2 regions of the Companilactobacillus paralimentarius genome follow, and region 1 is predicted to be linked to the other one. Evidence: predicted binding sites of a transcription regulator. Region 1 holds the regulator's gene; the other holds the start of a gene.

Region 1 (4,472 bases):
GTATAGACTTATTACTTAGGGACATCATTCAAATTCCTTTCATTGTGAAGCTGTAGAGGGTAGAACATCTAAAGGTATGGATGGTGTCTTTTTGATGTTCTAAAATAGTTTTATTAATAAATGGTATACAAAAATAGAGTTGATGGCAAAATGCCTATCAACTCTATTTATCGTACAGCCTCTTTTTTTATTTATGGCTTCTTTTCATTCTATAAAAATACTAGTAAAATTACTGTTAATGACATTTAGATACGGAGATTATTATGGACGGAGTAATTCCATTAAATAAAGAAATTGGACAAACAAGTTCTGACTATGTTTATAAGTTAAGAAAAATATTACATACTAGAAAAATTGGTCATACAGGGACCTTAGATCCTTTGGTAGACGGAGTTTTACCCATCTGTGTAGGACAAGCTACTAAACTAGTAAATACTCTGACAGGCTCTCCTAAAGAGTATGAGGGTGAGATAACTTTAGGCAAATCAACCACAACTGAAGATCGTGAAGGCGAAACGGTTGAAGAGAAGAAATTAGTCGGACCAATAGCTAATGAGAATCTACAACAAGTTTTTCAACAAATGACAGGTGATTTAACACAGATTCCACCAATGTTTTCAGCAGTAAAAGTTAATGGCAAAAAGCTTTATGAATATGCTCGTGCTGGACTTGAAGTTGAACGTCCTAAGAGACAAATTCATATTTATGATTTCTATATTATGGGGGATCCAATTTTTGATGAAACAACAGGGTATCAAACACTCAAATTTCATGTTAAGTGTTCTAAAGGAACTTATGTAAGAACATTAGCGGTTGAATTTGGTCGCATTTTAGGATATCCCGCCTTTATGTCCCAACTTACACGAGTAAAGAGTGCCGCTTTTTCAATTGATGAAACCTTCACCTTAGGACAAATTGAAAAAATGCTTGAGAAGAACGATACAAGCTTTTTGAAGTCGATTGATGAAGTTCTAAGTGATGTTCCTAAACACGAGTTGACCGATGAAGAGTGGGAAGTACGTGTGTCACATGGTGGCTTCTTGGAACCGGAAATTGATTCTGATATAGAAGATCGTTTGCGAGTTCAAAGAGCAGGAGTGACCAAGGCACTTTACAAGTATGATAAAGTAAGAAATATGTGGATTCCAGATTTAATGTTATTAAATAATAAATAGAAGAGATTGAAAATGCAGATTATTAAAGTTAAACATCCGCTTCTAGAGCAACAACGCCCAACTGAGGATACAGTTTTAATCATGGGTTTTTTTGATGGGGTACATCTTGGTCATCAAAAAGTTATTAAAACGGGAGTAGATCTTGCCCGTAAACACGGATTAAAATCAGTATTATTGACCTTTGATCGTTCTCCTAGAACGGTGTATCAACATGAAACAGATTATAAATACCTATCAACAATGGACCGAAAAGCCGAGTTAGTAGAAAAACTTGGAGTTGATCGGCTCTATTTTGTTGAATTTGGACAGGCATTTGCACAATTAAAGCCTCAAGAGTTTGTCAATCAATATATGATTGATTTAAAGGCTAAATTTGTTGTGGCTGGTTTTGATTATACATATGGAAAAAAAGATATTGCCAATATGCAGACATTACCACAGTATTCACATAATGAATTTGAAATTGTGACTGTGCCAGAACAAGTTTTGGATGATCGAAAAATTGGTTCAAGTGCAATCAAGCAGTTTATTTCTGAAAATAAAGTAGAAGAAGCTAATAAATTTTTAGGATATACTTATCAGAATCAAGGGACAGTAGTTCATGGTTTGCAACGAGGTCGAACTTTGGGTTATCCAACAGCTAATTTGGCAACCGAGGGTAATCAGTTAATTCCTTCAATTGGGGTTTATGCCACAAGAATTAAAGTCGGCGATACTTGGTACAATTCGATGACATCTGTGGGCTATAATGTAACCTTCAAAGAGAATACTGGAGTTACAATTGAAACTAATATTTTCGATTTTGATGCTGATATTTATGGTGAATATGTGGCATTGGAATGGGTTAAATATTTGCGTGGTGAAGTTAAGTTTGATGGAGCATCAGGGTTAGTCAAACAATTGGAATTAGATAAGATTAATTCAATCAAGGTTTTATCAAAAAAATAAGAGAACTTGGGTAAATGACAATAGAGATGTCATCAAGAGTTCTCTTTTTTAGATTTCTGAATTTTTTAGCAAATAATTTCAAAAATTGAGCGTGCATACTTGACACTATAGGGATAGATTGTTATATTTTACATTGTTAGCACTCAGGTATGAATAGTGCTAAAAAGGAGGACGGTATAATGCTATCACAACGTCAAGATGCAATCTTGAGAGAAGTCGTGCGCATATTCACAGATACCGGCCAGCCGGTTGGTTCGAAGACATTGATGAATGAATTACCTTTTCATGTAAGTTCTGCGACAATCAGAAATGAAATGGCAGTACTTGAAGAAGTGGGTTACCTCGAGAAGACTCATCTTTCATCAGGTAGAATTCCTTCAGCGATGGGATATCGTTATTATCTGGACCATCTGGTACAACCAACTAGTGTACCGCAAGATATAGCACAGAGAATTGACGATGACTTTGGTAAAACTTATCATCAAATTGATGATATTATCGAACAATCTGCCAAAATTTTATCTCATTTAACTAGTTATACAGCAATCACATTAGGACCAGAGAGCAGTTCAGTTCTTTTAACAGGTTTTAGAATCGTTCCCTTGAATCCACATCAACTCATGGCAATCATTGTCACAAGTGATAATAATGTTGAGAATAATATTTATACAATTGATGATGATTTTGATACTTCATTAATTGAAAAAATTGTAAATATTGTAAATGATAAGTTGGTTGGACAACCTTTACCTAAGGTTATTCAAATGCTTCATACCGATGTTCCTGCAATTCTTTCTGAATATATGTATTCAACTGATGGTTTGTTGGATATGATGGATCAGCTCTTTAAGAAGGCTGGTGCTGAGAAGTATTATGTTGATGGACAATTGAATTTGTTAAATTATGCTAACAATGATGATTTATCAGAGGTTCAATCATTGTTCTCAATCATCAATCAAAGTACTGATTTAAGAAAATTGATTGATCCAAGCATTTCTGATGATGCCATTAAGGTTCGTCTAGGAAGTGAACTTGGGAGTGATGCATTAAAGAACTACAGTATTATCACTGCTAATTATGATGTTGGTCATCATGGTAAAGGTGTTATTGCTTTATTAGGACCAACAACAATGCATTATTCACAGTTGATAGGTTTACTTGGTGAGTTCAGAGTTGAATTAGCCAAAAGATTAATTGATTATTATTCAAGGTATGATGATTCTTGAAATTTAGGAGGAAGTAATGGCAGATAAAGAAAAAGATCAAGATTTGAAGACTGCTAAGGAAGCAGCTCCCAAGACTGATAATAAAGCTGATAAAAAGTCAGCTAAAAAGGATGCTAAGGTTGATCCCAAAGATCAAGAAATCAAAGATCTTAAAGCTAAGAATGATGAGTTGTCAGACAATCTTTTAAGAACACAGGCTGAACTTCAAAATATGAACAAGCGTCATAGTAAAGAAGTCGCTGGAATTCTTAAATATGATGGTCAAAAGTTGGCAACTGAGATTCTTCCCGTTATCGATAATCTTGAACGTGCCTTAGCAGTTGATGCTGACGATGATGCCAGCAAGCAACTTAAAAAAGGTATTGAAATGGTGCAACAGCATATGGCTAAAGCATTGGAAGATAACCATGTGACTGTTATTGACAATGCTGGTGAAAAATTCGATCCAGCAGATAGTCAAGCTGTTCAAACTGTTCCTGCTGATGATAAACATAAGAAGGATACAGTCGTACAAGTTTTACAAAAGGGCTATAAATTAGAAGATCGTGTACTTCGTCCAGCAATGGTCGTTGTTGCTCAATAGTAAATAATTAAATAAAGAAATTAAAAAGAGGTTAAGGTTTATGTCAAAAGTTATTGGTATTGATTTAGGTACTACAAACTCTGCTGTAGCCGTTCTTGAAGGCGGTTCTCCAAAGATTATTACAAACCCAGAAGGTGCAAGAACTACTCCTTCAGTTGTTGCTTTCAAAGATGGTGAAATCCAAGTTGGTGAAGTTGCAAAACGTCAAGCAATCACTAACCCAGATACAGTTTCATCAATCAAGCGTCACATGGGTGAAGCAGGTTACAAAGTTACTGTAGCTGGCAAATCATATACACCACAAGAAATTTCAGCATTCATTCTACAACACATCAAGAAGTTCTCAGAAGACTACTTAGGTGAAAAGGTTACAGATGCTGTTATCACAGTTCCTGCATACTTCAATGATTCACAAAGACAAGCAACTAAAGATGCTGGTAAGATTGCTGGCTTGAACGTTCAACGTATCGTTAACGAACCAACAGCTTCAGCACTTGCTTATGGCCTAGATAATGACAAGGGTGACGAAAAAGTTCTTGT
Region 2 (4,472 bases), 350 kb from region 1:
GGCCATCAATTCGTATGCGAATCGATGACCTTATTTACGTAGTTTATTATGTACTCTAAATGACATAGTAAAAGAAAGGAACGAATGAGATTGAGTACATAAAAAAATACAGATCCTATTGGGATCTGTATTTAGAAAGCACCACTATTATTCTTCGGTATCAGGTGCACTATACTTAGAAATTTTAATTTCACCTTTGACAATGCTTGCTTGTAGATCCTTATCTTTTGAATGATCAAGGAAGTAGTCAGCAACTTTGTCTTCAATTTGTTCTTCAATAACACGACGGAGTGGACGAGCACCCATCTTAGGATTGTAACCTAGGTCAACTAATTTATCTTTAGCATCTTTTGTTACATGGATGGTTAGACCTTGGTCAGCAATCATCTTGTTAGTATCATCAAGCATCAAATCAACGATCTTAAGTAGATTATCTTTTGTTAGAGAGTTGAATTCGACAATGCCATCAAATCTGTTAAGAAATTCTGGTTTGAAGAATTCTGATAATCTACTCATGACTGAGTTAGTTGTTCCAGTTGCTTCGGCACCAAAACCAACATTGGCTTCTTGCAACCCTTGGCCAGCGTTAGAAGTCATGATGATGATAGTATCCTTGAAACTGACCGTTCTACCTTGTGAATCTGTTAAACGACCATCATCGAGAATTTGCAAGAACATATGCATAACATCTGGATGAGCCTTTTCGATTTCATCAAGTAGGACCAAACTGTATGGATTACGACGAACTTTTTCAGTCAACTGACCGGCTTCTTCGTAACCAACATACCCTGGAGGTGAACCGATCAATTTAGAAATTGAATGTTTCTCCATATATTCAGACATATCGAATCTGATCATCGAATCCTCAGACCCAAATAGTTCACGAGCTAATTGTTTGGCGAGTTCGGTTTTACCGACGCCAGTAGGGCCAACAAACAAGAAGGAACCAATTGGACGTCCAGATTTATTAAAACCAACTCTATTACGACGGATAGCTTTAGCTACGTCACTAACGGCCTTATCTTGACCAATGATATGTGACTTCAAATCGGGTTCCAAGTTCTTCAATTGAGCTTGTTCATTGGATTGAAGCTCGCCAACAGGAATGTTGGTCTTCTCTTCAACGACTTTTTGAATATCTTTTTCAGTAACGGTATTATTGTCAGCTGGTTCGCTCTTAGCTCCATCTTTCATCTCTTGGAACTTGGTAACTTGATCACGATAGTAAGCGGCCTTTTCATAATCTTCATTACGAAGAGCAGCCTGCTTTTGAACCTCAGCATCAGATATCTTGTTATCCAAGTCAGCTATATCAACATGATTGATTTGAAGATTCTTTTTAGAACCGGCTTCATCAATTAAATCGATAGCCTTATCGGGCAAGAAACGATCTTGGATATAACGGGCCGATAATTCAGCGGCTGATTGAATGGCTTTACTTGAGAATTTAACATGATGATAATCTTCATATTTTGGTTGAATACCCTTTAAAATTTGAATGGTTTCATCAACACTTGGTTCATTTACTTGAACGGGTTGAAGACGACGTTCAAGGGCAGAATCTTTTTCAATTGTACGATACTCATTTAAAGTAGTAGCACCGACTAATTGCAAATCTCCACGGGCTAGGGCAGGCTTCAAAACGTTACCTGCATCCATGCCACCTTCGGCATTACCAGCACCAACAATTTCATGAATTTCATCAATGAATAAAATAATTTCCTTATTCTTCTGTAATTCATTAATTAGTTGCTGCATTCTTTGTTCAAATTGACCACGTACACCAGTACCCTGGACTAATGAAACTACATCCAAACGTACGACGTGTTTATTTTGTAACTTTTCAGGTACATCGCCATCGACAATCTTCTGTGCAAGACCTTCGACAACAGCGGTTTTACCTACACCTGCTTCACCGATCAAAACAGGGTTATTCTTAGTTCTTCTATTTAAAATTTCAATTACACGGTTTATTTCCTTGTCACGACCGATAACGGGATCGATTTGACCTTTTTTAGCAAGATCGGTTAAGTCGACACCATATTGATCTAAGACTCCATTACCTCTAGGTCTGCGACCATTTCCATTGCCGCCACCAGTTTGAGTTTGAGGACCTTGTTGCTCGAAAACATTAGGTTGTTGAGCACCATTTAGTGCGTTAAACAAGTCTTCGAAACTAGAAAATCCACCAGATGGATTTTGTGCCATATTATTCATACCTTCATTAGCTTGATTTCTTAATTTCTGATAACAGTCCTGACAGAGATTGATTTCTGTTCGTTGACCATTAACACTTGTGTATAAATGAATTGTCGCTTCATTTTTATGACAATTCTGACAAAGCATACGCACCCCACCTTTCCTTTTGAACAGGATACAACGGTAGTATATAATTAGCACTCGACTAATGCAAGTGCTAAGTCTCAGATTTTTAGAAATTAATCTTTTCAATAGAAGAAAAAAATATTTTTTCAAAATTGCTTGAAAAAATATTAATAATATAAACGCTTTCAGCATCAGGGGTTGTAAGCGTTAAACGGCTTATCACACTTGGTTTATCTTGCTGTTTTTTGATCAAAACCCTTGTGAAAAATTAGAGATAATGGTAAATTAATTAGTGAATATTTGTAGTGTAACTACAGAATTTTATATTATATGGTGAGGTATTAATTATGGAAAAGAAAGAATTTCACATTATTGCAGAAACAGGTATCCATGCACGTCCAGCTACAATGCTAGTACAAACAGCAAGCAAGTTCAGTTCAGATATCAATATTGAATTTTCAGGTAAATCAGTTAACTTGAAGTCAATCATGGGTGTTATGTCACTTGGTGTTGGCCAAGGTGCTGACGTTACAATCACTGCTGATGGTGACGATGCTGCTGATGCAGTTGCTGCTATCTCAGAAACAATGACAAAGGAAGGATTGGCAGAATAATGGTTAAAACTATTAAGGGAATTGCAGCTAGTGATGGTATCGCTACTGCAGAAGCATACCTTTTAGTTCAACCAGATTTGTCTTTCACTAAGAAAAGTATTTCAGATGCTGATGCAGAAATCAGTCGTCTTAAAGATGCTATTTCAACATCAGATGATGAGCTTACAAAAATCAGAGATACCGCTAAGGAATCTTTAGGTGAAGAAGAAGCTCAAGTTTTTGATGCTCACAAGATGATTTTGGCTGATCCAGAATTTACAGGCGCAGTTGAAAAAGAAGTTTCAGATAAGAATGTTAATGCTGAACAAGCATTACATGATGTTTCAGAAAACTTCATTTCAATTTTTGAGGGTATGACAGATAATCCATACATGCAAGAAAGAGCAGCCGATGTCCGTGACGTTACAAAACGTGTTATGGCTCATTTATTAGGAGTTGAATTACCAAATCCAGCATTGATTGACCATCAAGTTGTCATTGTTGCTCATGATTTGACACCTAGTGATACAGCTCAATTAAACAAAAAGTATGTAAAAGGCTTTGTTACTGATATTGGTGGTCGTACAGCCCACTCAGCTATTATGGCACGTTCACTTGAATTGCCTGCTGTCGTTGGTACTGACACAATCACTACTGATGTTAAGGCCGGTGATACAGTTATCGTTGATGGTTTGAGCGGTGCTGCTATCGTTGATCCTTCTGACGATGATGTTAAGAAGTATCAACAAAAGGCTAAAGACTTTGCCGAAGAAAAAGCAGAATGGGAAAAATTAAAGGATGAAGCTTCAGTTACAGCTGATGGCAAACACTTTGATATTGCTGCTAATATTGGTACACCCGATGATCTAGAAGGCGTTATTGAAAATGGCGCTGAAGGTATTGGTTTGTATCGTACAGAATTCCTATACATGCAATCAGATAGTCTTCCAACAGAAGAAGATCAATTCAAGGCATATAAGAAGGTTCTTGAAGGAATGAAAGGTAAGCCAGTCGTTGTCCGTACAATGGATATCGGTGGTGACAAGCATTTGCCATACTTACCACTTCCTGAAGAAATGAATCCATTCTTAGGTTATCGTGCTATTCGTATCAGTTTGGATAGACAAGAAATCTTTAGAACTCAACTAAGAGCTTTGCTTCGTGCATCTGCTTTTGGTAACTTGCGTATCATGTTCCCAATGATTGGTACATTGCAAGAGTTCAGAGATGCCAAGAAGGTCTTTGAAGAAGAAAAAGCTAACTTAGTTAAAGATGGTGTAGAAGTTTCTGACGACATTCAATTAGGAATGATGATGGAAGTTCCTGCTGCTGCTGTTTTAGCAGATCAATTTGCTAAAGAAGTTGACTTCTTCAGTATTGGAACAAACGATTTGATCCAATATACAATGGCTGCTGATCGTGGTAACGAACATGTTTCATACCTATATCAACCATACAACCCTTCAATTTTGAGATTGATCAAGCATGTTATTGAATCAGCTCATAAAGAAGGCAAGTGGGCTGGTATGTGTGGTGAAGCTGCCGGTGATAACA

Evidence for each region. The regulator HrcA, encoded in region 1, represses chaperone genes, less so after heat shock. The targets are predictions, from matches to a motif close to TTAGCACTCNNNNNNNNNGAGTGCTAA.
Region 2: ACI6PB_RS03365 (ATP-dependent Clp protease ATP-binding subunit) is a predicted target of HrcA. The motif match lies at 2,394-2,420, and genes of this name have one in related genera.

The regions. Positions count from the first base shown of each region.
Region 1 is NZ_OY724131.1:1,068,801-1,073,272, forward strand. It holds gene truB (tRNA pseudouridine(55) synthase TruB) at 264-1,175, shown strand; gene ribF (riboflavin biosynthesis protein RibF) at 1,188-2,123, shown strand; gene hrcA (heat-inducible transcriptional repressor HrcA) at 2,303-3,349, shown strand; gene grpE (nucleotide exchange factor GrpE) at 3,366-3,932, shown strand; gene dnaK (molecular chaperone DnaK) at 3,973-4,472, shown strand, end outside.
Region 2 is NZ_OY724131.1:720,794-725,265, forward strand. It holds gene ACI6PB_RS03365 (ATP-dependent Clp protease ATP-binding subunit) at 148-2,346, opposite strand; gene ACI6PB_RS03370 (phosphocarrier protein HPr) at 2,673-2,939, shown strand; gene ptsP (phosphoenolpyruvate--protein phosphotransferase) at 2,939-4,472, shown strand, end outside.